4 regions of the Spartinivicinus marinus genome follow, and region 3 is predicted to be linked to each of the others. Evidence: predicted binding sites of a transcription regulator. Region 3 holds the regulator's gene; each other region holds the start of a gene.
The links. Region 3 encodes LexA, which represses DNA repair genes until DNA is damaged. Its sites were predicted from a motif close to TACTGTNTANNTANACAGTA; they were not measured.
Positions count from the first base shown of each region.

Region 1 (7,987 bases), on a different contig from region 3:
CTGTCCATAGTTTACTTAGTAAGTCTGTTCTATCAGGCAGTTCTTCATATTCTTCCCAAATATGAATTGTCTTGCAGGTTGTGTCTATAAATAACTGTGAGACAGGAAAATCATCGTCCCCCTCTCGAATGATACTTCTAGGAAGTATCTCTGATAGCTGATCCAACAAGCCTGGCCCTATTGATAAAACACCTTGAGCAGAGTCTTTTGAGGTTGTGATCAAGTCTTTCTCTGAGCGAATTAAAACTAAACACTCATGCCACTCACCATCAAAAGTATCAGCTTCAGGTTGTGTCAGGTCATCACTGTCTTCATCTGTATTACTATTTGAGGTGACGCTTTCTGGAGAAATTGAGGATAGCTGAATAACATCTATAATTCCTTTTTTTGCCCATTTAATACGCCACTCAGCCCAGGAGATAGACATCATTGATAAAAAGACATTGCGCAATGATTTATCATAATAAAGATCCTCACCACCAAATAGTATCAGCTCTCGGCTATCAGGCTTAATGCAAATTGCTCCTTCACACCATACATCATCAAGCAACTTTTCTTCCCCTGACTCTAACGTTGCTAAATAGCTAAGACTGGCATCAAAACCCCAGAAGAAGTCCTCTGGCAACGATTTTGCTCCCCAATGATGATAAAATATGGATGTTTTATTTTCTTCAACAAGAAAATAGTTAGCTCTATGGCCCATGCAGACTACTCAAAGCATTAATAAGTTGAGGGTTCTTTTATCGAGTTGTGGTAAGGGAATTTTTTCAAACCTTACCTACACCATAGGCTTATTAAATCAATTATTCGACTACCCGTCAGCTTTAATACTAAACTGGTCACCATTAGGTGTGGGATGACCAGTCCTTTCTATTGGCTGGGCCTGTAATGACTCATGCAACCTTGGCTGTAGAAGTGATTCAAAATACTGTGGGTCTTGTATTGTTGGGTTTAACCAATCATGTGCTATTTCAGGCTGGTCGAGAGGTAACATTAACGGCAGTGAGTTTTTATGAATACTCTTAAGTTTTGGGTGTCCTGGCAAAGTGATGATTGAAGCTGAATAGCAGTGTTCACCTGTCTTAGAGTGTGTCCATTCACGGTATAGCCCCCCGAACGCAATCATACCGCTAGCAGATTTGAGTAAATGATAATAGCGTTTGTCCTGTGGTCCATCACCTTCAACAAAGTGAGTAGCTGGGATTATACAGCGACTTTGCTTAAATGCTTTTTTAGTGACAGGGCTTGTAATTAGCCTGCTAGATTTTGAGTTGAATGTTGCATATTTTGCATTTGCTTTAAAGTGGGTTTCAGCCTCTTCTAACAATAACCACCAAATGGCTTCGTTTACTTTATAACCGTCCTGGTGAGTAATAATGGATACAGTGTTGGTAGGTACGAATGCTTCTTTATACCGTAGGTTTATCGATGCTGGGTTGTTAATATCCTGTAAATTCAGTCGCTTTGTAAACTTGCCCCAGTTAAAACTATCTGCCAACCCAAATTGCCCGCACATTATTTATTTCACTCCTTCCTTGGTCATATAGTGAAGTATAACGGCTGTTATAATCTGGCTTTAGGTAGATCAGACCAGCTGGTAAGGTAGTCTGGAGACAAGTGATGTCTGGCCATCTGCCAGCCTCGTTGGGTACCATTACTCGCGAGAAATAAGGCTTTTGGAAAACGACGGTTGATCTGATCAATTGTTTTCATCAAGTGTTGTGATTTTTGTGTATCAATCTCAGGAGTGAAAAGGTCTGCTTGATTAAAGCTAGACACACTGATATCAGAGAGCATAACTCCAGCCTTCGCGTAAGCAAACCCTGGTTGATAAATTGCTTCTAGCCCCATTTTAGCCGCTTTGACCAGAACCCGGGTATCACTCGTAGGGTGGGGTAAGGGCAGGGAAGCACCGCAACTGTATTGTGGAGTATCAGCAAAAGGGCTGGTCCGAATAAACACGTTGATTAACTGGGCTCTGGATTGTTGTTGCCTGAGTTTTTCCGCCGCTCGGGTCATATAACAACTGATAGATTCGGCTAACTCTTCCAACTTGTGTACCCGTTTGGAAAATGATCGACTACACACAATTTGTTGCTTTGCTGGAGGGTGCTCTTCTAACGCGATACAAGACTCGCCGTTTAATTCTCTGGCTGTACGTTCTAACATCACGCCGAAATGCTGTCGAAGTAGCTTTTCAGGATAGTTTGCCAGGTCATGGGCTGTATTAATCCCCATTGCTCGTAGCTTTTGATTTAAGCGTCGACCAACCCCCCAGACTTCATCAACTGGCATACACTGTAGTAAGCGGGTTTGAACCTTTTTTGAGCAGACATCAATCACACCACCTGTCTTTGGATACTGCTTAGCCGCATGATTGGCTAACTTTGCTAGGGTTTTAGTTGGAGCAATTCCAACACACGCGGGTATACCACAGTATTGGGCAATGGCTTGTTTCACCTTAAACCCATAGCCTTTTAAGGACGCCTCACAAGCCATATCTGTTAGGTCAAGGAATGCTTCATCAATGGAATAAACCTCAACCGTAGGGCATAGCTGCTCAAGGACAGCCATTACCCGATTGGAGATATTGGCATATGACGCATAGTTTGATGAGAACACCGTATGCCATGACGTTTGATCAAACCTTGCAGTTTAAACACAGGCTCACCCATCTTGATCCCTAGGGCTTTGGCTTCTGGGGATCGAGCGACGCAACACCCATCATTATTACTGAGCACTACCACGGGTTTGCCTGCCAGATCTGGCCTGAAAAGCCGCTCGCAGCTTACATAAAAGCAGTTCATATCCGTGAGCGCATACATGCTAATTCAACAACCGACAAAATACTGTATATATAAACAGTATACAGGTATCTAATTGGTGTCAAATCTAGTTGATATTGATCGCGCAGTGATCAGTCTGATTTACTCATTGGGTCAACATGTATATTATTCACCCTCTTAAAATCTGCTTATTATGGTTGAAGACAATTGACTGAAGTAAATAAACCCCTGCCTTTAAAAGAAATTTTTTTAAAAGGATTAAAAACTCCCTTTCAGAATATAACGGCTTTATTGCGGTTAGGGATTCCATTTATTTTTTTAATGATTTTAATGGATTATTTGATCCCTCACCCTCCGGAAATTAGTTTTATACTGTATTTTTTTATTTATATAGTTTACTACCTGGCATTTGTGTTGAGTACCATTGGCTGTCATCGAGTTTTCCTGCTCAGCGATGAGGCGATTAAATCAACGCCCGTTTTAAGATGGACCAAAAGAGAAACCAGGTTCTTATTAATATTTTTTGGGTTTTCAGTGATATATAGCGCTGCGGCGGCAATTAGCTACAATTTATTTACGTTGTTACCGGAAAATCATTTATCGTTCAGCTCCATAATGGCTATCTTGATGCTACCGGCTACTTATTGTATTTCTAGATGGAGCCTGATTCTGCCTGCAACGGCGACAGACCAGCAAAAGTCGTTGCGATGGGCATGGAGTATATCATCTAACCATCAATTACGGTTATTTGTGTTAATTGGTTTGCTGCCGATTTTGACAAGTCAAATAATAAGCTATCTACCATTTCTACCTTATTATTTGAACTTTGTTTACGATCTTATTTGGCTAATCGTTGGGGTTATTGAGATTTGTATATTATCACTGGCTTATGAGTGGGTAGCTCAATGTAATGAAACAACTGCTGAATCCGGCTAATAGCAATTTTTTAGCTGATTTTAGCGAGCTTGAGTGTATGCCAATTAATCTCAACATGACTTCCAATGGAACATTAATCACTAAGTGACCGATATGAAAAAAACACCCACAATATTTAAAAGAAACCCTGATAACATGAGCGAAGTAATACAGGAAGCCCACCCTGAGTGCGACTGGGTTTTTGCTGGCGAAGGGGTTGCAACACGAAAATACGACGGCACCTGCTGTTTAATAGAAAGTGGCAAATTATATAAACGGCGAGAGGTCAAAAAAGGCAAACCCAAGCCCGATAATTTTGTACTAGCCGACTACGATGAGGTGACCGGTAAAACGGTTGGTTGGGTTCCTGTCGATTTCGCTGTAAATGAGAATAAATGGTATCAAGAGGCTTTTAAAGAAGGCATGCCTGACGGTACCTATGAGCTGTTGGGACCCAAAATACAGGGAAACCCTGAAGGCTTTGAACGTCATGTATTGTTCAAGCATTCTGATGCAGAACAGTATGCCGATGCCCCTCGCACCTTTAACGAGTTAAAAGCGTGGTTACAACATCAAAATATTGAAGGATTAGTCTTTCATCATCCTGATGGCAGAATGGCCAAAATTAAAAAGCGGGACTTTGGGCAAACCAGGTAAAAGCCAGGAGGCTCAGCACTCCCAGCAGATGCCTTGTCCCAGTTATGGCCTGGTGCAAGGTGTGTGAAAGGTATTATCAAACCAAGGATCAGACAATGAATCAAAGACCAATTATAACCTGTAAACACTTACAGGTAAGTTTCGCATAAACTATCTTATGTTAAATTATATGCTAAAGAGAGTTAATTAGAACTAGTGTTTATGAACTACTGAACATAGTGTGAATCATGGCCATACCTCTTGGGGTTTCGGGGGAGTGGAACAGCCAGAACAATCCGACCGAACCCTCCTTCTAGCCCACTACCCTTTATTAATTATTTTAATCTAAATAAAATATTTTTTATAGATTTTTTCGTATGACCCGTTTTTCTTTACTGTATCAAAAGCATTTCTAAGCTTCTCTACGATTTCATTAGAAAGCTTTAAACTACCTGCAAGGTATAAATCCTCATTTTGGAACGAAATACTATATGATGGTTGTCTTGTAACAATACTGTAGACACTTTTAAGCAGCAATAGCCCCATAGTCGCTCATCCGTTCATATACCTGAGCGACTTTTTGTGTACTTATGCTCAGACCTAACTCATCAAAAAGTTTTTTCATTAAATGTTGATTAAATTTTTTACGTTTCCAGGAGGCAATTGAAATAACCGTTTCATTATTGTTTCCTTTTAACTGCTGATCTTCTAGTTTCAATAAATTTAGTGCTGACAATGAAGCATTTAAATGTGTATGGATGGCTTCTTTTTTACGTGATTGACAATGGGTTAATCCTGTGTGCTGCTTAGCATCTCGGAATAGAAATTCAATTTGAAAGCGTGCTTTATAATAGTTAATGATTGTCATTGCATCCAGTTCTGTATCAGTCGAATAAAGTAATACTCTACTGGCTTGAGTATCTTGGACTTGCCTCAACATCACGACTTTAATAGCCCGCTTGAATTTCTTTGAATAAACCTTTTTTGTGTAGACTTCTACGCCATCTTGTAAGCAGCCCTCTTGATCAAAACGATGCAGTTCTTGTTCAAAATAAACCTTTCCATCATATTTTTTGGGACGTCCAAACCCGCTGTATGCACCTTCATAAAACCACTGTAAATCAGCGTCAATTCTGAGTTTGCCAACAAGTTTTAATTTCGCTTTAACCACAGGAGTGATAAATTTTTCTTTACTATAGTAAGCATCGGCGACTAAATACTGAATGCCTTGTTCTAGAAGCTGGGGAGCCAACTCCACTACTTGTTCTGCATAGACTTCAACACGTGTTTTATTTTGTTGATCGATGGTTTGACGCACATCGTAAGTAAAAGCTGTATTCAATTTAAGATCAACCAACGCGAGAAGTGAAGCTTCTAAGCCCTGCTGGGATTGACTCGTTGAACCATTATAAAAGTAGCCTAAGCCCTCAGTCTTCTTTCCTGACTTACTAATAAAGCTAGCATCGATAGCAGCTATACGTTCATTATCAGGGAGAGTAAGAGTTAATGCACCCCTATTAAACTGGGTAAAATCAAACTGACGCTTATACCAGCGGCTAAAACGCTTTTCATTCATTTGGCTATAACGACTCATGTTTCTATAGGTCGCTTTACCTTGAAATACCACTAGCGTCGTCAATAAAGCGGCGATAAATGTCCGTTGAGGTTTATTAATATTGGACATTGAGCGTAAAACCGTTTTTACTATGCTTTCCAAAGATAGATTCCTGTGACAATTCGACTTTGACAACCGCATTCTCGCAGTTTCTATCTTTGGTTCAATCCTACCATTTTAAGACCAAAAACTGTCTACAGTATTGTTGTAATATCTTCTTTTTTAAGTAAATAAAATGCTCTTACGGTTGGAACATACCATGCGTCAACACGGTTATAAATTAACATCCTAGCATTTTGAATTTCTTTGGTAACTAACTGTATTCTTTTAAAATTGTTCTTATTCAAGAAACGACTCCAAGGGGTTTCTCTAGCCACACTGATAGAAAGTCGCTTTGCTTCTACAAGCGTCTTAGGAGGAGAACCTGTTATCATGACAAAGCTGACTTCTATAGACAAAAGATTCACAATCCATAAATAGTTAGGTTCTCTGTTTTTAGTACGAGTTAGCCCAAAAATTAAATAATTATTTTTTTCTCTTGCTGTCTTTTGAGCTCTTGGCCAGGGTGAAAATCTTGGTTTATAGGGAAGATTTGCATGCTGGTGCATCAAACCTACTATTTCGTATAAAAAACCACGTTGTTCCTTACTATCTTCTACTGTAAATGGAGGAAGGTCAGCTGTTATCTGCATTATCGAATTAGAACTTCCAAACGCATGTGAATAAAATAATAAAAGTGATATTATCATATATTTATTTGCTTTATAAAAAAAACCATACATACTATCAACCTCATTGGTGGGTAGACAAATAAAGTCTTTAGTAAGATCGCCTCCCAACTTTCGTCATATTTTGGGCACCTAAATGCTCCAGGCCTTGGATGTGTGCGGGAAAATAAAGCCACCCCTTAGAACAACCATTATTGGGTGGGTAATAGAACATATAATCATATAATAACGAAACAACTCTTCAGACTAAGATAGTTACCAAATACTAATGTAAAAATTAAAAAGTATCGAGTAACTTAAATTTATATTAATGAGATTAATTGTGAAAAAATATTATTTATAATTTGTTTTCCTTACTCGATCTCGAATAATATAAGTTGATATCTTACCATTATGCTTTTATATAATACCATATAAGTTGATTTTCGGTAGCTAACTATCATAGGGACTCAAACTTATACCTAATTATCACTATACCTAAGCCACTACTCTCCTCAATGCTCCATCCCCTACCCGCCTCTCCTGTCGTCTTCTCAAAAACAGCCGATAAGACCATGATTAGGATGGTATTTTATGTGGCAGTATTATTTATTATCAAAACTGTTTTCTTATTACGTTTCTTCTAAGGCTCACTCTTTTTAGCTTTTTATAGTCATAGTAAAAGTATATTACTGGGATAAAATACGAAATTATTATTCCACCTATTTTCGCTAAAGGTAACGGCATAGTTAAAAATATTAACTCTATTCCCCAAAATATGAACCATATTACACTTGCTACAATATATAAAATAGAAATTATATGTTTAACTAGTGCAGCTTTTACTAATGAATTTATTCTCACATACTTTATAAACTTTCTTCGTAGGATATGTTTCACTTATCTTTCTATATTATTACTAATGAATTATTTGCCAGACTCTCCTGAAAGAGGCCTAGGCTACCCTCACTTGGTTTAGCAAATTGTATTAGCGCATATAAGACTTAAATTTACTAAACCTTTCTTTTTTATTCAAAACATTGTGTGCGTCTTTAAATTCTAAAATATACCACTTGTCTACTTTTACAGCTTTCCCACTAAGCAGTGCTACTCTTTTGCTCGGCCAAGCAATGTCTAAGTAAATAGTTTCATTAGTCTGCTGATTAGTGACAGGATACTGTACATGCGGTAACTCTAAACCAAGCGACTGACACATTTCAATAAAACCAAATAAGGCAGGATCAACAAACTTTCTAACACTTTGCCAATTTGTTGGATTTGTTAACCCTTGCTCTCGTCTCAATCTAGTTATGGTGCTCATTTGATGA
Region 1 is NZ_JAPJZK010000003.1:59,623-67,609, forward strand. Features, by position in the region: gene OQE68_RS29435 (hypothetical protein) at 1-703, opposite strand, end outside; gene OQE68_RS29440 (SOS response-associated peptidase family protein) at 812-1,516, opposite strand; gene OQE68_RS29445 (DinB/UmuC family translesion DNA polymerase) at 1,564-2,622, opposite strand; gene OQE68_RS31095 (Y-family DNA polymerase) at 2,574-2,825, opposite strand; gene OQE68_RS29450 (hypothetical protein) at 2,994-3,722, shown strand; gene OQE68_RS29455 (hypothetical protein) at 3,858-4,358, shown strand; gene OQE68_RS29460 (transposase) at 4,864-6,054, opposite strand; gene OQE68_RS29465 (substrate-binding periplasmic protein) at 6,147-6,734, opposite strand; gene OQE68_RS29470 (HNH endonuclease) at 7,648-7,987, opposite strand, start outside.
Region 1: a site for LexA is predicted at 2,848-2,867, ahead of OQE68_RS31095 (Y-family DNA polymerase). Genes of this name have one in related genera too.

Region 2 (7,987 bases), 4.5 Mb from region 3:
GGGCACTATATCATATCCCCTGTTTTTTTGTGAGTCTCGCAAAAAAAATTGCTGTTTAAGGCGTAACATAGCCAAAGCATTCGAGAAGAAGGGTATAAAGGTTAAGATTCAGAATGAGTTGTAAGAGCTTGTTGGATTATTTCGAAATCAAACCCACGTTGAATTAAATAGCGCTGTTTTTTCGCTATTAATACCAGATCACTTGGTTCTGGGTTAAACTTTTTTGCTAGTGCTGCCCTTGCTAACTGAAGCCAGTCAACATCCTGATTGACTTTTAATACCTGCTCAACAAGTGATTGATCAATTCCTTTTTGCTGCATTTCTAGTTGAATCCGCTTAAGTCCTAGTCTTTTTTCAATACAGCGTCGAAAAATCATTTCCGCAGCGCGCTGATCAGACAAATAGCCTGCTTCCCTTAGCTCTTCCAGCACAAGCTCTACTTGTTCACCAGCAAAGGTACGTGATTTCAATTTTTGTTTTAATTCTTGAGCAGAGTGCTCACGACGAGCAAGCAGCCGTAAAGCTGCTTGTCGTATTTTTTGAGGTGAGGAGTTGTTCATCTATAAACTATTAAAACACTAACCAAATACTGCTAATAGCAATACCTACTGCCCTAGCAACTACACTTCTTCAGCAACAGCTTCTTGTGACAGGGCTTCAATGCCAAAGTGCTGGCGAATTTTCTGTTCAATTTCCGTCGCTATCTCTGGATTGTCTTCTAAAAACTGAGCAGAATTTGCCTTACCTTGCCCAATTTTATCGCCGTTGTAGGAGTACCAAGCACCGGCTTTATCAACAACGCCTTGCTTAACCCCTAAGTCAATCACTTCACCCATATGGTAAATACCTTTACCATAAAGAATTTGAAATTCAGCCTGTTTGAATGGTGGCGACACTTTATTTTTGACGACTTTTACTCGAGTCTCGTTACCAACCACTTCATCGCCCTGTTTAACTGAGCCAATACGACGAATATCCAACCGGACCGATGCATAGAATTTCAATGCATTACCACCCGTTGTAGTTTCAGGGCTACCAAACATAACGCCAATTTTCATCCGGATTTGGTTAATAAAAACAACCAGACAATTCGCTTGCTTGATATTACCAGTGATTTTACGTAACGCTTGAGACATTAACCGGGCTTGCAAGCCAACATGGGCATCCCCCATATCGCCTTCAATTTCTGCTTTAGGTGTTAAAGCTGCTACCGAGTCAACAATGATCACATCCACCGCACCTGAGCGCACCAGCATGTCAGTGATTTCCAATGCCTGCTCACCCGTATCAGGTTGAGAAACATACAGATCATCAACATTTACCCCTAGCTTTTCTGCGTAATTAGGGTCTAATGCATGCTCGGCGTCAACAAACGCACAGGTAGCACCTTTGCGTTGTGCTTCAGCAATCACTTGCAGGGTTAGCGTCGTTTTACCTGAAGACTCAGGGCCAAAAATTTCTACTATACGACCTTTGGGTAGGCCACCAATGCCCAAAGCAATATCCAATGACAATGAACCAGTGGATATGGCAGGAATTGCTTCACGCTCATGGTCACCCATGCGCATGATGGCACCTTTACCAAACTGTCGTTCAATTTGACTTAGCGCTGCATTAAGCGCTTTCTTTTTGTTATCATCCATTAACTCACCTCATAAGCTATAGATTTAATTTAACAGCAGATTTAATGTAACAACCTGGGGGTTCAATCTAGACACTGTATATTTAAACAGTATTATTTCATACAACTCTATACTCAGCCAGCAAAATTTGCAAAAAAGTTAATCAATATTTTTTAGTAACACCTTTAATTATTAAAGTGTTCCAATATGCCTTTTAAAGCTTCAACTACTGCTTGCTCTCTAACTTGCTCTCGATCACCCGAAAAGTGATAACAACGACTTATTGCGGGCTGCTCATGGAGTTGCCAGGCAACCCATACAGTGCCCACTGGTTTTTCGGCACTCCCACCGTCAGGGCCTGCAATTCCGCTGATCGCAACAGCAATATCTGCTTCACTATGAGCAAGCGCTCCATCGACCATTTCCATTACTACAGCTTTACTGACTGCACCAAACTGGATTAACGATTGCTGTGAAACCTCCAGCATTGATCGCTTTGCTTCATTAGAATAAGTAACAAAGGCTCCTTCAAACCAGCTTGAGCTACCAGCAATGGCAGTAACGGCCTGCGCGACCCAGCCACCAGTACAAGACTCTGCAGTAATCAACTTCAGTTGTTGATTAATTAAAAATGCACCGACTTGCTCAGCAAGTGCTTTTATTGCATCACTCATCACATTTCACTTTTGAATTAAAAGGTTAGTTGTCGACTATTCAACCAGTGAAGCGTATATATACAACAATTGTTTTCACAAACCTATCTTATCAATAATTAAGTTACGCCTGAGTCTTAATCTAACGCCATTAATTGCGTAGAATTACCGCCCGATTTCTTGTCACCAACTGAGCAATTAGTATCCAATGGCAAAAGTAACAACCCAAACCTCAAAACATACACCGATGATGCAGCAATACTTGCGAATCAAACAGCAACATCGTAATGAGTTAGTGTTTTATCGAATGGGTGATTTTTACGAGCTTTTTTATGATGATGCCAAAAAAGCCTCTCAATTATTGGATATTACTCTCACTGCGCGTGGCAATTCTGGTGGTGAGCCGATCCCAATGGCCGGCATCCCTTTTCACTCTGCTGATAATTATTTGGCCAAACTGGTCAAGCTGGGTGAGTCAGTCGCCATCTGCGAACAAATTGGCGATCCAGCTACCAGTAAAGGACCCGTAGAGCGAAAAGTGGTCAGAATTATCACCCCTGGTACCGTCAGTGACGAAAACCTGCTGGAAGAACGCAAAGACAACCTACTTGCAGCATTTCACCAGAACAATGACCATTATGGCATTGCCACACTTGACATTAGCAGCGGCCGATTTCAGGTAGCAGAAGTATCAGGGGAGGAAGCATTCTTCGCAGAATTAGAGCGACTAAATCCCGCTGAAATATTAGTAAGCGAAGAAAGCCCTTTGCTGGAAAAACTCAAACACCGTTCTGGTGTTCGTCGTCGGCCCGTCTGGGACTTTGATTTTGAAACAGCCATGAAAATGCTAACCCAGCAGTTTCAAACCAATGACCTGGCAGGCTTTGGCTGCAACCAATTAACCATCGCCATTGATGCTGCAGGCTGCTTACTACAATACGCCAAAGAAACTCAGCGAACCGCCTTACCCCATATCCGCGGACTCAGTATTGAGCGCCATGAAGACAGCGTTGTTTTAGACGCCGCCAGCCGTAGAAACCTAGAGTTAGTCACCAATTTATCAGGTGGTAAAGAAAATACGCTAGCAGCAGTATTTGATAAAACTGCCACTGCAATGGGTAGCCGGTTACTATGTCGCTGGATTAACCGCCCACTCAGAAATCAAGTGGAGCTGAAACAGCGCCAACAAGCATTGAGCGCCTTGTTAGCGGACTACAGCTATGAGCCTCTCCATCAATCACTCAAGCAAATTGGTGACATTGAACGGGTATTAGCTCGGGTAGCACTTCGATCTGCTAAGCCTCGTGATTTCGCTAAACTAAGAGATGCCTTACTGCAATTACCTGAGCTGCAAACCCAGTTGGCCAATATCCAATCACCTCTCATTCAACAGCTTGGCCAGATTATTAGTGAGTACCCAGCACTGACCGAGCTACTACAAAGAGCCATTGTCGATAATCCACCTGTGGTGATTCGTGATGGCGGTGTTATTGCTGAAGGTTATGATGCAGAGCTAGATGACTTACGCAATATCAGCGAAAATGCCAGCGAATTCCTATTGAAGCTCGAAGCTCAAGAACGGGAAACCACTGGGCTTTCAACACTAAAAGTGGGGTATAACCGGGTTCATGGTTATTTTATCGAAATCAGTCGCCAACAGGCTGAGCAAGCTCCAACACACTACATTCGGCGGCAAACCCTAAAAAATGCTGAGCGCTTTATCACCCCTGAATTAAAAGAATTTGAAGATAAGGCATTAAGCAGTAAAAGCCGGGCACTCGCAAGAGAAAAAGCCCTCTATGAAGGCTTGCTAGAGATGCTGCTAGAGCATTTAGCCCCTTTGCAGGATACAGCCGCCGCCATCGCAAAGTTAGATGTTTTACAAAATCTGGCTGAGCGAGCTGACAGCTTAAATTTATCTAAGCCTACTCTGTCAGCAAAACCAGGCATTAACATTATTGAAGGTCGCCACCCAGTCGTCGAACAGGTATTAGCTGAGCCTTTTGTTGCCAACAATTTACAGTTAGACAGCCAGCGCCGCATGTTAATTATTACTGGCCCCAATATGGGAGGTAAATCCACCTATATGCGGCAAGCAGCGTTGATTACCTTACTAGCCCATATTGGTAGTTTTGTACCTGCAACAAAAGCTACCATTGGTATTGTCGACCGGATATTCACCCGGATTGGCTCATCAGATGATTTAGCAGGCGGCCGCTCTACTTTTATGGTGGAAATGACTGAAACGGCCAATATTCTGCATAACGCCACTGAGCACAGCTTGGTATTAATGGATGAAGTCGGCCGGGGCACCAGCACCTTTGATGGCCTATCTTTAGCCTGGGCCTGTGCCGAATACTTGGCCACTCAAGTCAACGCCTTTACTCTATTTGCCACCCATTACTTTGAGTTAACCGCTTTACCTGAACATGTAACCAATGTGGCTAATGTTCATTTAAATGCCACAGAGCATGAAGATCGTATTGTGTTTCTCCATGCAGTGCATGATGGACCAGCCAGCCAGAGTTATGGCTTACAGGTCGCCCAGCTAGCAGGTGTCCCCCATCCAGTGATTACTCAAGCCAAGCAAAAGCTAGCTCAACTAGAATCGACTAGTAGTCAAACCACATCTGAAGCAGCTGTAGAGAACACTCCACCACCGCAGCAAAAACCTGCTAAGACACCTAAACCAGCCGCCCCCTTGCAATCGGATTTATTCTCAATGGCAACCCATCCAGTTGTAGAACAATTGCAACAAGCCAATATTGACGATCTCACTCCGCGGCAAGCGCTCGAATTGCTATATCAACTCAAGCATCAAATATAAAGGGCAAACGCAGTGCTTATAACAAGGCACTGTGTTTATTTTCTTTAATCACTAATTGATCTAACCATAGGGAAAATTTTTCTAGACTTCCAACGCTTATAAGCTGGAATTATCTATTAAGCTGTTTTAATAACTGATAGACTACCCCACCGTTGAAACCTAAGTATTTTTATTTATGACAGATAGCCAAAATAGAGTTATCTGCAGGACAGCTAAACAAGAACAACTATGCTTGTTTACAGCTTCCACAATAAATTGATGAGCCTGATTTAAAAATGGAGTAACCCACCATGACATTCGTTGTTGGTGAAAACTGCATAAAGTGCAAATACACAGACTGTGTAGAAGTATGCCCTGTTGACTGCTTTTATGAAGGTCCCAACTTTTTGGTCATTCATCCTGACGAGTGCATTGACTGCGCCTTGTGTGAGCCGGAATGTCCAGCCAATGCAATTTTTTCCGAAGATGAAGTACCTGAAGACCAGCAAGAATTTATTGAGCTAAACGCACAGCTTGCGGAGGTTTGGGATAATATTACCGAGAAAAAAGATGCACCCGCTGACGCCGATGAATGGAATGGTGTTGAAGGAAAACTGCAACATTTAGAAAAGTAGGCAGCTCATCTTCTACTGTTTCAGACTGAGCTATAAACTATGTTTAGCGTATATCTGAGGGCCAGCAGCTTGGCCACTTGCTGTTACTGCGGCCTCTCAGAATCAGCTTTTAACAGTTAACTAAATAGCGATTCACTGGAAAGACCTTGTTTTTCCAGAATTACCCGTAACCGTTTTAGCGCTTCTACCTGTATTTGCCTTACCCGCTCTCGAGTCAAGCCAATTTCTCGGCCCACCTCTTCCAAAGTGCTAGTTTCATAACCCCTTAAGCCAAAACGTCGAGCAACAACTTCACGCTGCTTTTCAGAAAGCTCAGATAACCACTTATCAATACTAGTGTTGAGATCTGACTCTTGTAAAAGCTCAGCTGGATCAGAGTCATGCTCATCAGAGATAGTATCTAAAATTGATTTATCTGAGTCTGGCCCCAGCGGGGTATCGACTGATGTGACTCGTTCATTGAGTCCTAGCATCCGTTTTACATCATCTACTGGCTTATCCAGCAAATCAGCAATCTCTTCCGGTGAAGGCTCATGATCCAACTTTTGGGTTAGCTCTCGAGCAGCGCGCAAATAAACATTTAATTCTTTCACCACATGAATCGGTAGTCGAATGGTTCGAGTTTGATTCATAATGGCTCGTTCAATTGTTTGCCTAATCCACCAAGTGGCGTAGGTTGAAAAACGAAACCCTCGCTCAGGGTCAAATTTCTCAACAGCCCTGATTAGACCTAAATTACCTTCCTCAATTAAATCGAGTAGTGACAACCCTCTGTTGACATAGCGGCGAGAGATTTTCACCACCAGTCGTAGGTTGCTCTCAATCATTCGCCTTCTACCCCCATCATCCCCCTTTAAAGCCAAGCGCGCAAAGTGCACTTCCTCTTCTGGAGTAAGGAGTGGTGAATAACCAATTTCATTGAGATAAAGCTGAGTAGCATCAAGGCTTTTATAAAAACTCTCTTCATCTTCTTTATTTTTATTTGAAGAACTATTTGAAGAGCGGGTTCGTGAACTCTTCTCAGAAAATCCTGAGTCGTTTTCTATATTCTCGTCATCTCCACGTTCGTCATTATTATTATTGAAGTGAGAACCTTCAACGTCCTCATGAAGATAATTTTCAAAGTCAACTTGTTCCCTTTTCAGTGCCATAGTCAGTGATCCTGCGTTGTAGTTGGATTAATTATTGTTTTTTTAGCCATGACAGCTACTAAAGACCCACTGTTCATGATTTAACGCCAGGTTTTATTATTATCTGGGCAGAAACTTCAAGGGATTAACAGGTGTGCCATTTTGCCTAATTTCGAAATGCAATTTCGCCATTGTGGTACCTGTTGCTCCTATTTCGGCAATCTTTTGCCCAGCCTGAACCTTATCACCTTCCTTGACAAGCAGTTTTCTATTGTGGGCGTAAGCACTGAGAAATTGATAGTTATGCTTGATAATTACCAACTTCCCATAACCCAATAGACCACTACCTGCATACACTACTTTTCCATCCGCGGCTGCATTAACAGGCTGACCTAATTTTCCACCAATATCAATACCCTTATTAACCTTACCTTTTGTAGTAAAATTTTCAATTACTCTGCCTTTTACTGGCCAGATCCACGTTATTTTGCCTGATTTTGATGTCTGCTTTTTTACACTTTTTTCTGTCGGCTTTTTGACTTTTGTTACACTACTTGAGGTTTTGGGTTGCTTTTTTGTTATTCGTTGAGATCTTTCTTTTGATCGCTTTTTGGTCGGACTAGCGTTTGACAACCTAATTCTTTGTTTCGGATGGATTAAGTAGGGGGAGCGAATATTGTTTGTGCCTGCTAACTCCCTATAATCCCAACCATAACGCCAGGCAATGGAGTAAAGGGTTTCCCCAGGTTTGACAATATGCACTCCCTGGGTCACTTTAGGGCGCTGAGTACGATCTGCAACAGGCGCATATGTCTTTGTTGTGACACAGCCAGGAACAAAAACGAAACAGAAAGCCAGACAGAGTAGGCAAATAAAATGTGCAATATTTTGACTTTTAGGCACAAACAAAATCACAAATTTTTCAAACTTTTTCCAATCAATTAAGCCGCTTTGTTATGTCTTTCTAGAATAAAACCATACTAATGTACTAAAAAAAAATCTAAAAACTATCAGGTTTTATTTTTAATCAAACGGTTAATTAAACAGCTTTAAATTGCGTTATTTTTACCACTCTCATTATTTCTAGAGGCAGCAGCAATCGTTTTAAGAACGTGTTTTTAAGAGTTTTTGCCCTTTATCA
Region 2 is NZ_JAPJZK010000001.1:883,947-891,933, forward strand. Features, by position in the region: gene OQE68_RS04255 (regulatory protein RecX) at 102-560, opposite strand; gene recA (recombinase RecA) at 621-1,643, opposite strand; gene pncC (nicotinamide-nucleotide amidase) at 1,808-2,296, opposite strand; gene mutS (DNA mismatch repair protein MutS) at 2,484-5,102, shown strand; gene fdxA (ferredoxin FdxA) at 5,393-5,716, shown strand; gene rpoS (RNA polymerase sigma factor RpoS) at 5,833-6,867, opposite strand; gene OQE68_RS04285 (peptidoglycan DD-metalloendopeptidase family protein) at 6,967-7,749, opposite strand; gene OQE68_RS04290 (polyprenyl-phosphate transporter) at 7,951-7,987, opposite strand, start outside.
Region 2: a site for LexA is predicted at 1,716-1,735, ahead of recA (recombinase RecA). Genes of this name have one in related genera too.

Region 3 (7,987 bases):
TAATTCTGCTGAGGAAAGTGATTGACTAGTATTACACTGATAACCGCCACCATGACCATGATCGCCTTCTCCTGCATATTTGGAAAAGTCCTTGGCTTTATGTTCAGCATTATGGTGAAAATGAATGTTGCATAGGTTCATGCTTGTGTAGTGGGGGGCTAAGCTAAAAATACTTTTATTGTCGCCTGCAAGCTGGTCAATATCTCTTGGCGCTTGTGGGCCAAACCCTTCACAGGCTGGACCATTAGAATCACTGCTTGCTACCGCAGGGGAGCTGCTAACACTCATCAATAATGATAAAAGAAGTCGATGTTTAACTGAAATCATTTATCTCTCTCCATAGTTTTTATAGCAAACCATCGCAACACAAGTAGTATTGGCTTATACAGGGTCATGATGAATTGTTATTGACCACTAAGCCTATTGTTGGTTGGGTTTTGTCTACCTTTATTACAGCTACTGTATTTATAGGCTTGATTACTAAGGAGTTCACATTAAGAAACCATGACAGATTGATATGACTCAAAAATTAACCTGCGTTTGTGCGATTATCAAATGAAATTTAGGTAAGAGAAGGGGAATAAAAATATTGAAACTCGTTTCAATAAATTAAAGGAAAAGTTTATCTCACACAATAAATAAAATGTCAGGTTTACTTTACTACTATTGCCAGAGGGTATTTTTGACAGTGCAAAGCAACTGTTTTACTAGCGTTGTCTTATATTAATTACATGACAGTTACCTTCTTGTGCTGCAATATCTAAAGCCGCTAAGGTTGTCTCATCTAGCTCTGGTAGCCAACTGACGACAGTATGACTTTTACCAAGAGTGAGTGCCTGTAACGTCAAATCTTTTATAGAGCTTTCATTGCTGGCAGTAAGAAATAAGACCTGTTTATTATTAATATAGGCATCTTGAAGCCACTTTAAGGTCATGTTGCGATATTGTTTGGAACACACGACGGTTAACCAGCGTTGTTTTTCATGATGGCTCAACTGTGCCAGCATGGGTGGAATAAATGATGTCAGTGGAATACGGGCTGAGGATAAAATAATTTCTGTAATATGCGTAAAGCCATTGTGGTCTGTCGATAAAGGGAAGTGATGGGGTTGATTTGGCGTGCTATGGTTGGGTTTTGAATCATTGTCACTGCCATTAAACTCCATGGGTATATTTCCTATTTTATTGTTAAACGAATGACTTTAAAAGAAGGGCGTCAAGTGATGAGCGACAGCAGCATTCTTTATAAAATAAATAAAGATTGTTACTGCAAGTCATACAGTAACAGACTTGTCTCGTCTTTGATGGTAGTTAGCGACGATAACAACGTCTAAAAAGTCATTCGAAAAGAATATTGTCATGTTCGTTAGTTACAGCTGCAGTGTATCACTGACAAAAAATCCATATCTTTGGCCTAATTCACTGTATTTACCATCTTGAGGGTAGATAGTGGATCAGAGTTGATAAAAAGATGTAAAACTGCAAATTAAGTCGCTTTTTTAAGAAAAGGTAGTAGCTATTAGATAATTAATTTCCCCTTGGGTAATTTGGGGCATATATAGATGGCTACCCAGGGGACTAAGTTAAAATTTCAGCTTTCGTGTAAAGGTTAGTGTCTAATCACCCCGACACTGATTCCTTCGATAGTAAAATTCTCGCTATGTAAGTTCACTTCGATAGTATTGAAATTACTATTTTCTGGATGCAATAAAACAACTTCTCCTTTTCGCTCAAATCGCTTAACGGTTACTTCATCATCAATTCTAGCAACGACGATTTGACCATTATGTACATCAGTTGTTTTGTGAACGGCTAGTAAATCACCATCGAGAATGCCACAATCCTTCATGCTCATGCCTTTAACTGTTAAAAAGTAATCAGCACGAGGTTTAAAAAAACTACCTGGTATCTGGCAGTAGTTGTCTATGTTTTGTTCGGCTAAAATGGGGAAACCAGCTGCTACCTGGCCTACTACAGGAATACCTTGTTGGGCGTCAGGGGGAATGCGAATACCTCGGGAGGTACCGGCAATAATTTCGATAGCACCTTTACGAGCAAGGGCTTTGAGGTGTTCTTCGGCAGCATTGACAGAACGAAATCCTAGTTGTCGAGCAATTTCGGCTCGAGTGGGAGGAAAGCCGGTTTCTTCAATATGGTCTTTAATAAATTGAAAAATTTCCGCCTGGCGAGCAGTTAATTTAGCCATTGAGATGGCTCCTTATACCTATTTGAATACTTGCTATTTTAATAAAATAACGGCTTTTTATAGCGGCTGTGGTTTTATACAGTTACTGTGATTATATCCAGTTTGGACTGACCTTCAACTGTTTTCAACTATTTCAGTCTTTTTTACGTGGTGTTTCCTTACTTAGCAGACGTTAATTTTACTTGCAGGAAAAAGTAAAGCCTGCTTGACTTGTATACGTATTAAACGTATGTTCAAAACGTTTGAAGATTACAACAGGCGGCTAATATAAAGCGAACATTTTATTAGTTGGCTTGCTGCTTGTATCTAAACTCAATTGGTCCTTAGCTTCCATGGGCACTCAAAATGGCCCAGAGAATCAAGGCTTTTTTAAGAAATGTTAATTGGCTATGGCGCAATCAGAAACTGTTGAACGAATACTAGATGCTGCAGAAGCGTTATTTGCAGAAAAGGGCTTTGCTGAAACATCTCTGCGGACGATTACCAGTAAAGCAGGTGTTAACTTGGCAGCAGTTAATTACCATTTTGGTTCTAAAAAAGCATTGATTCAGGCCGTGTTTGCCCGGTTCCTAGAACCATTTTGCAAAAAACTTACCATTAGGCTCAACGAATTTGAAGCATCATTAGCAGCCCAGAAACCGACACCTGAGCAGCTACTCAATTTGCTATTTCAACAGATATTATCTGTTGAAGCACGAGGAAAGAATGATCTTTCCGTATTTATGCGATTGTTGGGATTAGCATTTAGCCAGTCTCAAGGGCATTTGCGAAAATACCTTGAACAAGTCTATGGTGATGTATTTCGGCGCTTTGTGAGTTTAGTGGTGCAGGCGTCACCTGATTTACCGCCAGTAGAAATTTTCTGGCGGGTGAACTTTATGGTGGGATCTGTCGCATTTACCATGTCTGGTTTAGATGCGTTAAGAGACATTGCTGAAAGTGAGTATCATGAGCATACATCAGTTCCTGCAGTCATGAAGCGGCTAGTGCCCTTTTTAGCGCATGGCATGAAGGCTGAGTTGCCTGCAGCCAATCTAGAGGTTTAGTTAACTGCGCATAGATTAGTTAATATGTGGCTAGCTAAGGTATGACGCGTTAATGGGTAGCTAGTGAATATGCGTAAGCCTGTTATTTATGTCTCTATTGCTGAGCAAACACTTAGAGTATGCGATGGCGATCGGTTAATTACTCGGTACTCAGTGTCTACTGCTGCCAAAGGGGCTGGTCAGTGTCAAGGGAGTTATCAAACACCCTTGGGGCGACATATCATTCGAGCCAAAGTAGGGGGCAATTGCCCTCTAAATGCTGTCTTTGTAGGGCGACGTTTTACTGGTGAAATATATAACGAGACACTGGCCAGGCAATTTCCTAATCGTGATTGGATCTTGACTCGCATTTTATGGTTAAGTGGCCAGGAACCTGGTGTTAACCGGTTAGGAGAAGTCGACTCCATGCGACGTTATATTTATATTCACGGCACGCCTGATAGTGAGCCAATGGGAATTCCAGCCTCTCACGGGTGTATTCGTATGCGAAATGATGAGGTTGTGGAGCTGTTCAGTAGCGTGCCCGTCTATACCCAGGTAATCATTGAAAACGAGTAGTCGCAATCTATTGGTTAATCCTATGTCAGGTAATGTCATTGTAGATTTAGCAGGAACGACAATAACAGACGACGAGAGTCGGCTATTAGCGCAGCCTGCTGTTGCGGGAGTGATTTTATTTGCCCGTAATGTTGTTGATCGCCAGCAAGTGATACAACTGGTGCAGTCGATTAGAGCGGTACGGCAAGATTTATTAATTACCGTTGATCAAGAAGGTGGAAGGGTGCAGCGTCTAGTAACGGGCTACACTCAGTTACCCGCCCCCTGTCGGTTAGGTGAACTGTATCAATATGAACCTGAGCAAGCCAGCCAGTTAGCAGAAGACTTAGGATGGTTAATGGCCAGTGAGGTGATTGCATCAGGTATTGATTTAAGTTTTGCACCTGTATTGGATTTAGGCTTGCCCATTAGTCAAGTGATAGGCTCTCGTGCCTTTGCAGAGCAGCCCGAAATTGTTGCGACTTTAGCTCATCGTTATTGCTTAGGTATGAAGCAAGCGGGTATGGCGACCGTTGGTAAACATTTTCCAGGGCATGGCAGTGTGGCTGCTGATACTCATCATTCGATTGCTTGTGACGATCGCCCTTTTGCTGCGATTAAACAGGCGGATCTGCTGCCTTTTAATAGCTTAATTAAACAGCAGTTGTTAGATGGTATGATGCCAGCACATGTTTTATACCCACAAGTAGCGGCAGAGCCCGCTGGGTTTTCTCGTTATTGGTTGCAAGCGGTGTTGAGAGAATCATTAGGTTTTTCGGGAGTCATTTTTAGTGATGACTTAACGATGCACGCTGCTAGTCAGGCAGGTGATTATCCCTCACGTGCGGTACAAGCACTAAACGCAGGATGTCAGTTATTATTGGTTTGTAATAATCCCGAAGGGGCGCAGGCCGTTGTCTCTGCATTAAATACCCACTCTGAAGCAGAGGTTAATATTGAGCAATTGAAGGGGCAAAGGAAACTTAGTTGGGCTGAGTTATTAGAGCATCCCCGTCGGTTAACAATACACTCTCAACTAGAAAACCTATAGAAAGAGAAAGAAAACAAGGCTATTTGTTCATGGAAAAGTGGTTGGATTTTTTGAATTTTGCCAAAGGTCAAGATGCTTGGGTATATCAGGTTTTTATTGTTGTTTTTTTGACCTTGATTGCCAATTTTATTGCCCGTCGTTTACTAACCCGTTTACACCAGCAACTGACCAAGACTCGGACGATTTGGGATGAAACCATCGTTGATTCTGCGCAAAAACCTTTAGCGGCGTTAATTTGGGTAATTGGATTTAGTTGGGCTGCTGAAATTGCACATAAAGTGTCTGATGCAGTCATTTTTCAAGCGATCGACCCTATTCGTGAAACATTGATTATCGCGTTGATTATTTGGTTTTTAATTCGTTTGATCAAAGCAGTAGAAGAACAGCTTATTACTCCCAGAGAAGGTAAAAAGGAGGCAGACCCAACCACAGTCCATGCCATTGGTAAATTGCTGCGAGCAGCAGTTATTATTACTGGGGTATTGGTTATATTGCAGTCATTGGGTTACAGTATTTCTGGAGTATTAGCCTTTGGTGGTATTGGTGGTATTGCTGTGGGCTTTGCAGCAAAAGATTTACTGGCCAATTTCTTTGGTGGGCTAATGATTTATTTAGATCAACCTTTTAAAGTGGGGGACTGGGTTCGTTCACCAGATAAAGAAATAGAAGGCACAGTGGAATATATTGGTTGGCGCCTAACTCACATACGAACTTTTGATAAACGACCGCTTTATATTCCAAATGCAACATTCGCCAGTATTTCGGTAGAAAACCCCTCCCGTATGCTTAATCGACGTATGTATGAAACGATTGGCTTACGTTATGATGATGCAGAAAAAATCAAGCCGATTATCAGTGAGGTAAAAGATTATTTAGTTAATCACCCGGAAATTGATACTAAGCAAACCCTAATTGTGAATTTTAATAGCTTTGGGGCCTCTTCTTTAGATTTCTTTATTTACTGTTTTACCAAAACAATTAATTGGATTCGCTTTCATGAAATTAAAGAAGAGGTGTTGCTTGATATCATGGCGATTATTACTAAGCATGGAGCTGAAATAGCCTTTCCAACCCGCACCTTACATGTAGAGCCGGTTAATATTAATCAATCAGCAGTCACTCATTCATAATATGCCAAATATTGCTATCATCGGAGGAACAGGGTTAACCCAGTTAGCTGGGTTAACCCTCACTGAACAAAAATTAGTTGAAACCCCTTATGGAGAACCATCCGCGCCAATTAAAATAGGTCAGCTGGCTGGTCAGCAATTGGCCTTTTTAGCCCGCCATGGTGACCCTCACCAACTAGCACCTCATCAGGTTAATTATCGAGCAAATGTGTTTGCTTTAAAAACACTGGGAGTAAAGGCTATTTATGCGGTTAATGCCGTAGGTGCAATAAAAACCACCATGCCTCCTGCCCATGTAGTTATACCAGATCAAATTATTGATTATAGCTATGGGCGAGAGCACACGTTTTTTGCTGATGAGAGAGCGGTTGAACATATAGACTTTACTTATCCTTATTCAGACACCTTGCGACAAGCATTGCTGGTTGCCGCAGATAAAGCCGGTGTTCAATGTACAGATGGTGGTGTCTATGGTTGTACTCAGGGGCCTCGGCTGGAAACCAAAGCAGAAATTGATAAGCTAGAGCGGGATGGCGTCGATATAGTCGGTATGACTGGAATGCCCGAAGCAGCCTTGGCTAGAGAAGTAGGGATTGAATATGCCTCACTCGCTTTAGTGGTGAATATGGCAGCAGGGCGTTCGCAAGGGGTTATTACAATGGATGATATTGAGCAAGCCCTGGAAGACGGTATGGGAAAGGTGTTAACAATCTTAACCCATGCAATAACATGATCTGTTTTATTTTCTGTTGCTGAGACGTTTATTGTTATTCGTCTTTCAGCAGGGGATGATCTTTTGGCAATTGCCGGGAAATCCATAATGCTAACTTATGACGCATGTTAGGTTCGTTTTCCTGGCCTTTTGCCAAGGGCTGGATCAAGTTATCGTGTACCAATAAGCGGTAAACAAAAGTAACCTTCACTTTTTGTGGGTCAGATTCATCAACTTGGCCAACCCCTCTTTTTTCTGCGTAGATAGCCCCAACCCTCAGGGCTTCTTTAACCAAACCCGCTTCATTTTTGAGCTTTTTCATTCTTAAATCCCTTCACTTATGATAAATAAGTAAGTACCAAACCCTATCCAAGAAAGCACTAATAATAGCCATGGTAACCAGTGTTGTTTATACAAAACAACCTCTTTAACTTCAACTGCTGGCTCGGTACTTTCATGCAATTTGGCTGTGGTTTTTTTTAGCTTTTTATCCAACTCTCTTGATTTAGCTTTTTGCTGCTTTTTATACTGGTCTATCCCTTTCTGAATACCTTGGGCGATTAACTTAGTCTGTTCTTTTGTTTGCCCTGGCTTTTGAGTGCCGCGCGCAATCTTCATGGCCTCGTCTTGAGTCGCTTGGGAAACTTTATTTTTTGCTGAATATTTAGCCATTTTAAGTTCAGTTAGCGTAGATTATCGTCATGTATCTGTTAAATTGATGAATTCAGCATAACATGAAAGTTAGCGGGTTTGTCTGTTAGACATAATTGTCAGTTGCTCTCTTAGGTATGAGGTTAAAAAATCAATAACCAACTTGATGCGTTTTATCTGGACTTTATCTTTGGAGTAAATTAAGTAAAGACGATTGTCTAAGCGGTTAGGTGTGATTGCAAAGCGGCTAAATAAACGAATGAGTTTCCCTTCTAATACCGCTTGAGCAACGCCTAACTGGGGTAATAAGGCAATACCGCCACTGCTTAATGCACAAGTATAAATAGCTGCAGGATTATTGGTGTGTAACCAGGCTTGTTGAAGATTAATACGATGGTGTTTATTTTGGTCTTTAAATAACCAGCTAGAGTGAGGTTGGGTAAATCGATAAGCTAACAATTGATGGTTGAGTAAGTTTTGGGGGTGGTTGGGTGGCTGATGTTTTTCCAGATAGTCAGGTGCTGCTACCAACCAGTATTCAGTCTTGGTAATTTCTTTGGCAATAAGGCCAGAATCTGATAAGCCACCAAATCGCAAGTAAATATCATATTTGCCTTCATTAGGATCTAATAATTGATCATTACTATCCAGACT
Region 3 is NZ_JAPJZK010000001.1:5,410,728-5,418,714, forward strand. Features, by position in the region: gene OQE68_RS24235 (delta-class carbonic anhydrase) at 1-327, opposite strand, end outside; gene OQE68_RS24240 (SulA-like leucine-rich domain-containing protein) at 708-1,166, opposite strand; gene lexA (transcriptional repressor LexA) at 1,610-2,206, opposite strand; gene OQE68_RS24250 (TetR/AcrR family transcriptional regulator) at 2,596-3,252, shown strand; gene OQE68_RS24255 (L,D-transpeptidase) at 3,322-3,810, shown strand; gene nagZ (beta-N-acetylhexosaminidase) at 3,797-4,840, shown strand; gene OQE68_RS24265 (mechanosensitive ion channel family protein) at 4,870-5,970, shown strand; gene OQE68_RS24270 (S-methyl-5'-thioinosine phosphorylase) at 5,972-6,703, shown strand; gene OQE68_RS24275 (DUF5062 family protein) at 6,738-7,004, opposite strand; gene OQE68_RS24280 (DUF2956 domain-containing protein) at 7,007-7,354, opposite strand; gene OQE68_RS24285 (LysR family transcriptional regulator) at 7,424-7,987, opposite strand, start outside.

Region 4 (7,987 bases), 630 kb from region 3:
GGCATGCTCCGAGTGATCTTCGGAATCAATGCCAAAACAGTCAAATAAAGCATCTAAATACTTTTTCAGTGGTTTGGTTTCATTGGCAGATTGAATAGCATCAATTAATTCGCTGGTGTCATTAAGGCCTTGTGAGTGTAATTCCAGCAAGCGGTCACGCCCAGCTTGCAGGTTAGATCGCAGCTGTTGATTGAGTGTTTTGGCTTCATCAATAAAAGCATCAATATCCTGTTGTTCATTAACTGATGTGGTTAATAAAGCCTCTAAAGAAGGTTTTAATTGCTGGTAAACACTATCGCCAGTGGTACAAATTTGTTCAAAAGCGTTAAGGCTGTGGTGATACCACCGAAATAAAACAGTTTGTGATGAGTTTTCAAAATACGGCACGTGAACTTTAATTGTTTCAGTCTGGCCAATCCGGTCTAGACGGCCGATGCGTTGCTCAAGTAAATCAGGCAGTGCAGGTAAATCAAACAATACTAAGTGATGGGCAAACTGAAAATTACGACCTTCACTACCGATTTCAGAGCAAATTAAAGTCTGGCAACCGTATTCTTCATCAGCAAAATAAGCGGCAGCACGGTCTCGCTCAATAATGCTCATACCTTCATGAAAAATCGAGCTGGCAATACCAGAGCGAACCCGTAGTGCCTCATCTAGCTCCATACAGGTTTCGGCATGGGCGCAAATAATTAACACTTTCTGGCTTTTCAGTAGCTTTAATAGGTTGATGAGCCAGTCTACTCTGGGGTCAAAGCGCCACCATGGGTCTTTATCTTCAACCAGAATTTCTTTTTCATAAGTGCGCTCAGGAAATAAACCTGCATAAGGGTGACCACCATTTTCTAGAGCAAGCTGGTAAAGTTCTGGTAAGGCTTGAGGATAAGCCTGCATCACACGGCCAGGAAAGCCAGATACGGCTGATCGAGTATTTCGATAAAGTACCCGGCTGGTGCCGTGGCGATCTAGTAGATGAGATAACAGTTGTTGTTTGGCTTGCTGCTTAATGTCATCCGCTTGATCACTATTGATAATAAAAGCTAGCTGGCTGGCTTCGTCTCCTAAATAGCTAGTCAGTCGGCTGATTGTTGGCTCAGATAAAACCTCACTATCAATTAGCTCCTCAGCCATTTCAGCTACAGCTTGAAATTGTTGCGACTGGTTTTCAAAGTCTGACAAGGAGTGAAATTTATCTGGGTCCAGCAATCGTAAGTGGGCAAAGTGGCTGCTATGACCACACTGCTCAGGGGTGGCTGTTAGTAATAAAACACCGGCTGTTTTTTGTGCCAGCTGCTCAATAGCTGAATATTCCTCGCTTGCTGCTTCAGGTGTCCAGCTTAGGTGGTGAGCCTCATCTACTACTAATAAATCCCACTCAGCGGCCAGTGCGTCGTCAAGGTGCTGAGCTTGAGTTAGCTCATTTAGACTGATGAGTACCAGTTGTTCACTTTCGAAGGGGTTCCCAGTATCTGCGGCTTTTGCTTGTACTAGTCGCTCACGATCAAACAAGCTAAAGTGCAAGTTAAAGCGCCTTAACATTTCGACTAGCCATTGATGCAGCAGGCTTTCAGGGACCACAATCAACACCCGCTGAGCACGACCACTGAGCAACTGTTGATACATGATCAAACCCGCTTCAATGGTTTTACCTAGGCCTACCTCGTCTGCTAATAAGACACGAGGTGCCTGGCGTTTACCCACTTCATCAGCGATATGTAGTTGGTGAGGAATTAGACTAGTACGAGCACCACACAAGCCTAACAATGGAGATTGATAGAGGTTACGGGTTTGCTCCCAGGTTTTATAACGCAGACTAAAGTGGTTATTTTGATCAACTTGCCCTGCTAGTAAGCGCTCTTTGGGTTTTTGAAATTGAATAAAGTTGCCTAGGCAAGACTCAGGCAGTTCTGTTGATTCTCCATTAGCTAGTTTGCCTTGGTAAGTAATATGCCCATCTTCTTCTACTGAATCGGTGACTACCATGCTCCAGCCTTCATGGCTTTCGATGATATCCCCAGCAACAAAGCGAATGCGGGTAAGCGGAGAGTTTTTTACCGCATAAAGTCGAGTTTGCCCATTGGAGGGAAACAGTAATGTGACCATTCGTTGATCCAAGGATAAAACAGTGCCTAGGCCTAGCTCTGTTTCTGTATCACTAATCCAACGTTGTCCTGGAACAAATGTCGTCATTCTGTACGCCTATCTACCTCAGAAAAAGGCGATATGGTAGCGAATATATTTTGAATAACAATAGTCGATTTGCCTTATTTTCGGCAGAGATTTTTAGTAGTGGGGGGGAAATAGCCTACTGGGGAAGTAGGCTAGTATAAATATGGTTAATTATTCGCTAGAATCTTCATCAGCCGATTGATCTGCTGCAGACTCTTTGCCAATCTCTAGTACTAGTTCAGGCTTACCTTTAATAGCTTTTGCCAGGGTTTCTTTATGTTTGGCGAATAATAAACCAATGTCTTCGGCAATTTTTTCGTCGATATTGTCATAGGTTTGTTCTAGCAGCATGGTGATATTTGCTGCCAGTTCAAGCATCTTATCATGTTCTTCGGCGGCTTTTTTATCTGAGAACATACTACCGTCCCTATCGCATTTCCACATGGGTATAACGGCCATTCGCTCACCTCTTGCATGGACCAAATTAATGTAGGTCTAAGTTTGAGTACATTAAGGTTAAGTACTTTTATAAGACCTGTGGTTTAAAGCTTGTTTAATCTAGCGGGATGTTTAGCTAGCTATTATGGTTGTTACTGTATAAAAATACAGTGTGTTTGTCCATAGGAGCTGTATTGTATCCAATTAGTTTGTTAAGGAACAATCCAAATTCACCCTAACCAAGGATTACCTGAAAGCTTACTTGGCCTATTTGTAATCATCTATCCTATCTAATAGTGCTGTATAAGCTTGATCTGGGCTGGCTGCTGTTTGGTTGCTGTGTTTTGCTTTCCTCAAACTTTTTTAAACTCTTTATTAAGTGCTACGAAGCGGAATAATTTGCTTTGAGTCAATAAAAACCAGTGGTTAACCCGCTATTAGCCTGGACTGATTGATTTTAATCAATAAAAGCGAGTTGAGTAACTGTTACTGTAGTTTTGCGTTTAGAGGCAATAGCCAACAGGAGGTAAGCGATGTATATCGATGAAACAGTTTTAGCTTCGCTGATTACAATTGGTTTGATGATTGGCTTTTTTGTTGGTGTAGGCCTGCTAATTCGTAAGGATATTAACAATCACCGTTAAGCATACAGTTTTTTACAGTTTTGGCGAGTAGCTCAGGCTGCTGGCCAAAAATCAGGTCGCTAAGATCTGAACGTTTGAGGCTAGACAGACGTAAGGAATGCTCTATTTGCGTAGAGCTTTTAAGGCAAGAGTGGTGGCTACTTAGTTTTGTCAGGTTTTATGTAACCTACCACCTTGCCTGTTTTTTGTTTTAGTCTGTGCATTGGCTGCCTTCCCTTTTTTAAATCATTAGCAATGTCTTTCACCTGTACTTGCCTTTCCGCTTGGCTGGTTTCAGGTTAAGATTAACCTAGTTGGTTAAGCATGGGAGACAGGTGATGAGTGTACAAACTGAAATTGAACAAAAATTGACTAAAGCTTTAAATCCTGCCTACTTAGCTGTTATCAATGAAAGCCATATGCATAATGTGCCTCCAGGGTCTGAGTCACATTTTAAAGTTGTAGTTGTATCGGCAGACTTCGCTGGGAAAATGCCCGTAAAAAGGCATCAGTTGATTTATTGCTTATTAGCAGAAGAAGTGCAACATAAAATTCATGCGTTAGCACTGCACACTTATACACCAGATGAGTGGAAAAAACAGGCTGAGTCGGCACCTGACTCCCCTAATTGCGCCAATAAAAGATAAGCTGTTATTCCTATGTGTGGCGGTGCAGAGTTTGTTCAAAACAACGAACGTTTCCGAGTATTTTTCCCTAACCCTAAGGCCAAGCTACCAGTACTGCAAAAAGATGGCAGTATTACCATGGTCCCTTGGGGCAGGCGAGAAAATCAGCCAGGCAATACACCTCAAGGCGGTTGGGCCAGGTTAGAGTCTATCCAGCGTGGTGCTTGGCAACAATTTACCCCTAGGCCAGTCAAAATTGTTGTCACCTCCTTTATGGAAAAAGATGAGACTGAACAAAGTCGCTGGTTTCCATTAAACAACCATGAAATTATCCAAGGACTATTGGCCACTGATGGTAGCTTCCAGCGAGTCTATGTGGTGACTGAACCCCATCCCCAGTCCACTCATGACAGTGGACGCTGGCCACGGGTTATTTCCCTACAAACAGCTGTTGATAAAGGGGAGTCGACGCTAGACGAGCCTGAGCAAACCTCTTTAATTTAAGTGAACTCTCTCTAAAACTGGTCTTGCTGTGACTAAATCTCTAAAATAAGACGTTTTAATCAATTTGGTTGTGCCAGCAGATTTGCGATCTGCCAAGGTAGAGGAATTAAGATGTCTCAGTTTGTTATTGCCGCCCTTTATAAATTTACTCGCTTACCCGATTTTGAGGCGATGCGTCAGCCTTTATTGGACAAAATGCTTGCTCTTGAGGTGAAAGGCACCTTGCTATTAGCTGCTGAAGGAATTAATGGTACAGTTGCAGGTAGCCGAGAAGGGGTTGATCAACTATTAAATTATTTAAACTCTCATGAACCATTGGCAGGCTTAACGCATAAAGAATCCTACGATATCAAGCAGCCTTTCTATCGCACCAAAGTAAAACTGAAAAAAGAAATTGTGACCATGGGCGTGCCTGGTATTGATCCTAACCATGTGGTTGGCACTTATGTCAAACCCGCAGAGTGGAATCAGTTGATCAGTGATCCAGATGTGCTACTGGTTGATACCCGCAATGATTATGAATATCAGGTAGGGACTTTTGAAGGTGCAATCAACCCAAAAACTGAAAGCTTTCGAGAGTTTCCTGATTATGTGGCGCAACAGCTTGATCCAGCCAAGCATAAAAAAGTAGCTATGTTTTGTACTGGCGGTATTCGTTGCGAGAAGTCTACCGCGCTATTAAAAGAACAGGGCTTTGACGAAGTGTATCACCTAGAAGGTGGCATTTTGAAATACTTGGAAGAAGTGCCTGCCACAGAAACGAAATGGCAAGGTGAGTGCTTTGTGTTTGATAACCGAGTAACGGTGGATCATCAGCTAAATAAGGGCAGCTATGATATGTGCTTTGGCTGCCGAATGCCGATTTCTGACCAAGATAAGCAGTCTGAGCGGTATAAAGAAGGTGTGTCTTGTCCCCACTGTTTTGACTCTCAGGATGCAAAAACTCGGCAACGAGCAGAGTCTCGACAAAAACAAATTGAACTAGCCAAGCAACGTAACCAGCCTCACCCAGTGGGCTTAAAAATGAAGGATTAGCTGTATTTGCTAATGGACATCACCTATCTATTTGACCCCATGTGCTCTTGGTGCTGGGGTTTTTCTCCTGTCATTAACAAGCTGTCTACCAGTCTTGAGGGAAGAGGGCAGCTTAATTATCGAGTAGGTGGGTTGCGAGCAGGGCAGTGTCAGCCACTTACTCCACCGCTAAAGCAATATATTCTTGATCACTGGCAGCATGTGGCCCAGGCAACGGGGCAACCATTTAACTTTGCAGGCGCGCTTCCAGAGGGGTTTGTCTACGATACAGAGCCAGCCTGTAGAGCCGTGGTGGCAGCAAGGCAGCAGTTTCCTGATCAATTGAAAATATTAGTTGAGGCACTACAACGAAGTTTTTATGTGGATCAGCTGGATATCACTACTCCCCATGGGATTAAACAGGCAGCTATTAAAGCGCAGTTGCCTGTGGATAGATTTATGGATGCATTTTTTGCAGATGAAATTAAGGAGCTGACTCAGCAGGATTTTGATTTAGCTTATAATTTAGGTATTCAGGGCTTTCCTACACTACTTTACTTCGACCAGCAGCAATGGCATATCTTGGTGAATGGTTACATGGGGTGGGATCAACTTCAGCCTTTAGTTGAAGAACTATTTTCCTAAAAGGCTAGGTATTTAAAAGTGGTCATTGCTAACGCGTTTGACAATAAGTTAATCTGCTTGTTGAGATGATACTGTGGAGTAGGGCTTAACTTTTAATGTGGGCACCTTAACTACAATATAATAACTGACGCAACAGGCGATAATTAGTAATAACCCCTTTAATAGCCAGTTATTGACTAGCCAGCAGCTAAATAGCATACAAGGCCAAAGTAATAGTAATGTGTAGGCTTTAGCCTTGGCAGGCATACCCTCACCAGAAAGATAATAACGAATATAATTACCTAACTGTGGGTGGTTGATAAGCCATTGGTGAAACTTGTCTGAGCCTTTTGCATAGCAACCTGCTGCAAGTAGCAAAAAAGGAGTAGTAGGTAATAGGGGTAAAAAAATGCCCACAACACCAAGCCCTACAGCTAAATGTCCAACTACAATATAAACCCAGCGCCACATAATCGTGTGTTCCTAAAGCAGGCTTTCTTTAAGCATAATTTCTAGCATAGAATACTGTCTACATTACTCCGCCAGATAAATAATAACAATATATGACAGCACAACGGCTTATTCAGTCTAATGGTGAACCCTTATTTGGCATTTTTGATCACCCTATTAGCAATATAAATGTCTATGACTTTCAGCTATTAACACCCTTTGGCAGGCCGGCTAATCGTTGGCAGCAATGGTTTGGCTTTAATCAGTTTCAGTATTTTGGGGTCATTTCAAGCGAGCTAATTTTAGGCTGTGCTATTGCTGATACTAAATTGGTGGGTGTAGCTTTTTGCTATTTGTATCGACCACAAACGGGTGAAATGTTGGCTTACTCATTAAAGTCGCCTTTTGCCCATGCCTGTCAGTTTGCTGCGAGCCCTGATGCAGGCAATACAACCTTCGCACAGGGTAAGCAGCGGATTGATATGATCAATCAGTCTCAACCTAAAAGTCGGTATTTACAGGTTTCCTTACCAAAACATGGGTTAACAATTGATTGCCATTATTGTGAACACGACAGTTTTACCCCTATGCGTATTTGCACTAAAGCGGGTGTGAATGGTTGGGTCTATGCTCAAAAGGCCGCAGGAATACCAGTTGAAGGCACAATTGAATGTCAGTGGGGAACATTTGACTTAGCTGGACTCGGTGCTTGCGCTCATCATGATTATTCCAGTGGCTACATGCGCCGTGAAACGTTTTGGAATTGGGGGTGCTTATCAGGCCGTACAAATGATGGCCAGCTAATTGGGCTTAATGTGTCTTGTGGTGTCAATGAAACCGGCTTTACAGAAAACTGCTTTTGGCTGAATGGTCAGTTGCATAAAGTGGATACAGTTGCCTTTCATTATCAAAAACAGGATTTATTTCAGCCCTGGCGCCTTCAATCTTATGATGGCAAGGTTGACTTAACGTTTAGGCCGCTGGGCAAACATGCGGAGTGTCTTAATTTATGGTTGATGGCTTCTAACTTTCATCAACTCTTTGGGTGTTTTAATGGTTATTTGGAAACAGTGGGAGGTGAAAAAATAGCCATTAATAATATGTTGGGGTTTGTGGAGGATCACTACGCAAAGTGGTAATTAATAAGGTTTTTTATTCCGTATCAGACACTAGGCTTGTTTCTAAAATGATGAACAATGTCCTGAAAAGTTGCGTAAACTAGATTTAATTTATGATTAATTTTCCTCGTTATAGTTTTGCCAGTTTATTTATCTGTCTGATTTTTGTGGGTATTGTGTATCCATTCATACCCAAGCTAATTACCCAAAATATTTTGTTGAAAGGCAGTTTTAGTATCTTACTGATTGCTTCGGTATATATATTCAGCCACAACAAGAAAGCATTGATTATATGCTTGGTATTAGCAATTCCTACGGCACTCTCGACATGGTTATCCATCATCAGTGGGGCTCCTGCCTTAGCTATTGTGGATAATGCAACTAACGTAGTGTTTTTCCTTTATGTGATTTTTGAGTTAAT
Region 4 is NZ_JAPJZK010000001.1:4,782,606-4,790,592, forward strand. Features, by position in the region: gene rapA (RNA polymerase-associated protein RapA) at 1-2,190, opposite strand, end outside; gene OQE68_RS21460 (YebG family protein) at 2,341-2,628, opposite strand; gene ccoM (cytochrome c oxidase subunit CcoM) at 3,141-3,251, shown strand; gene OQE68_RS21465 (BolA family protein) at 3,569-3,877, shown strand; gene OQE68_RS21470 (hypothetical protein) at 3,890-4,360, shown strand; gene trhO (oxygen-dependent tRNA uridine(34) hydroxylase TrhO) at 4,472-5,395, shown strand; gene OQE68_RS21480 (DsbA family protein) at 5,408-6,019, shown strand; gene OQE68_RS21485 (YbaN family protein) at 6,068-6,469, opposite strand; gene OQE68_RS21490 (DUF2804 domain-containing protein) at 6,562-7,587, shown strand; gene OQE68_RS21495 (ion channel) at 7,680-7,987, shown strand, end outside.
Region 4: a site for LexA is predicted at 2,761-2,780, ahead of OQE68_RS21460 (YebG family protein). Genes of this name have one in related genera too.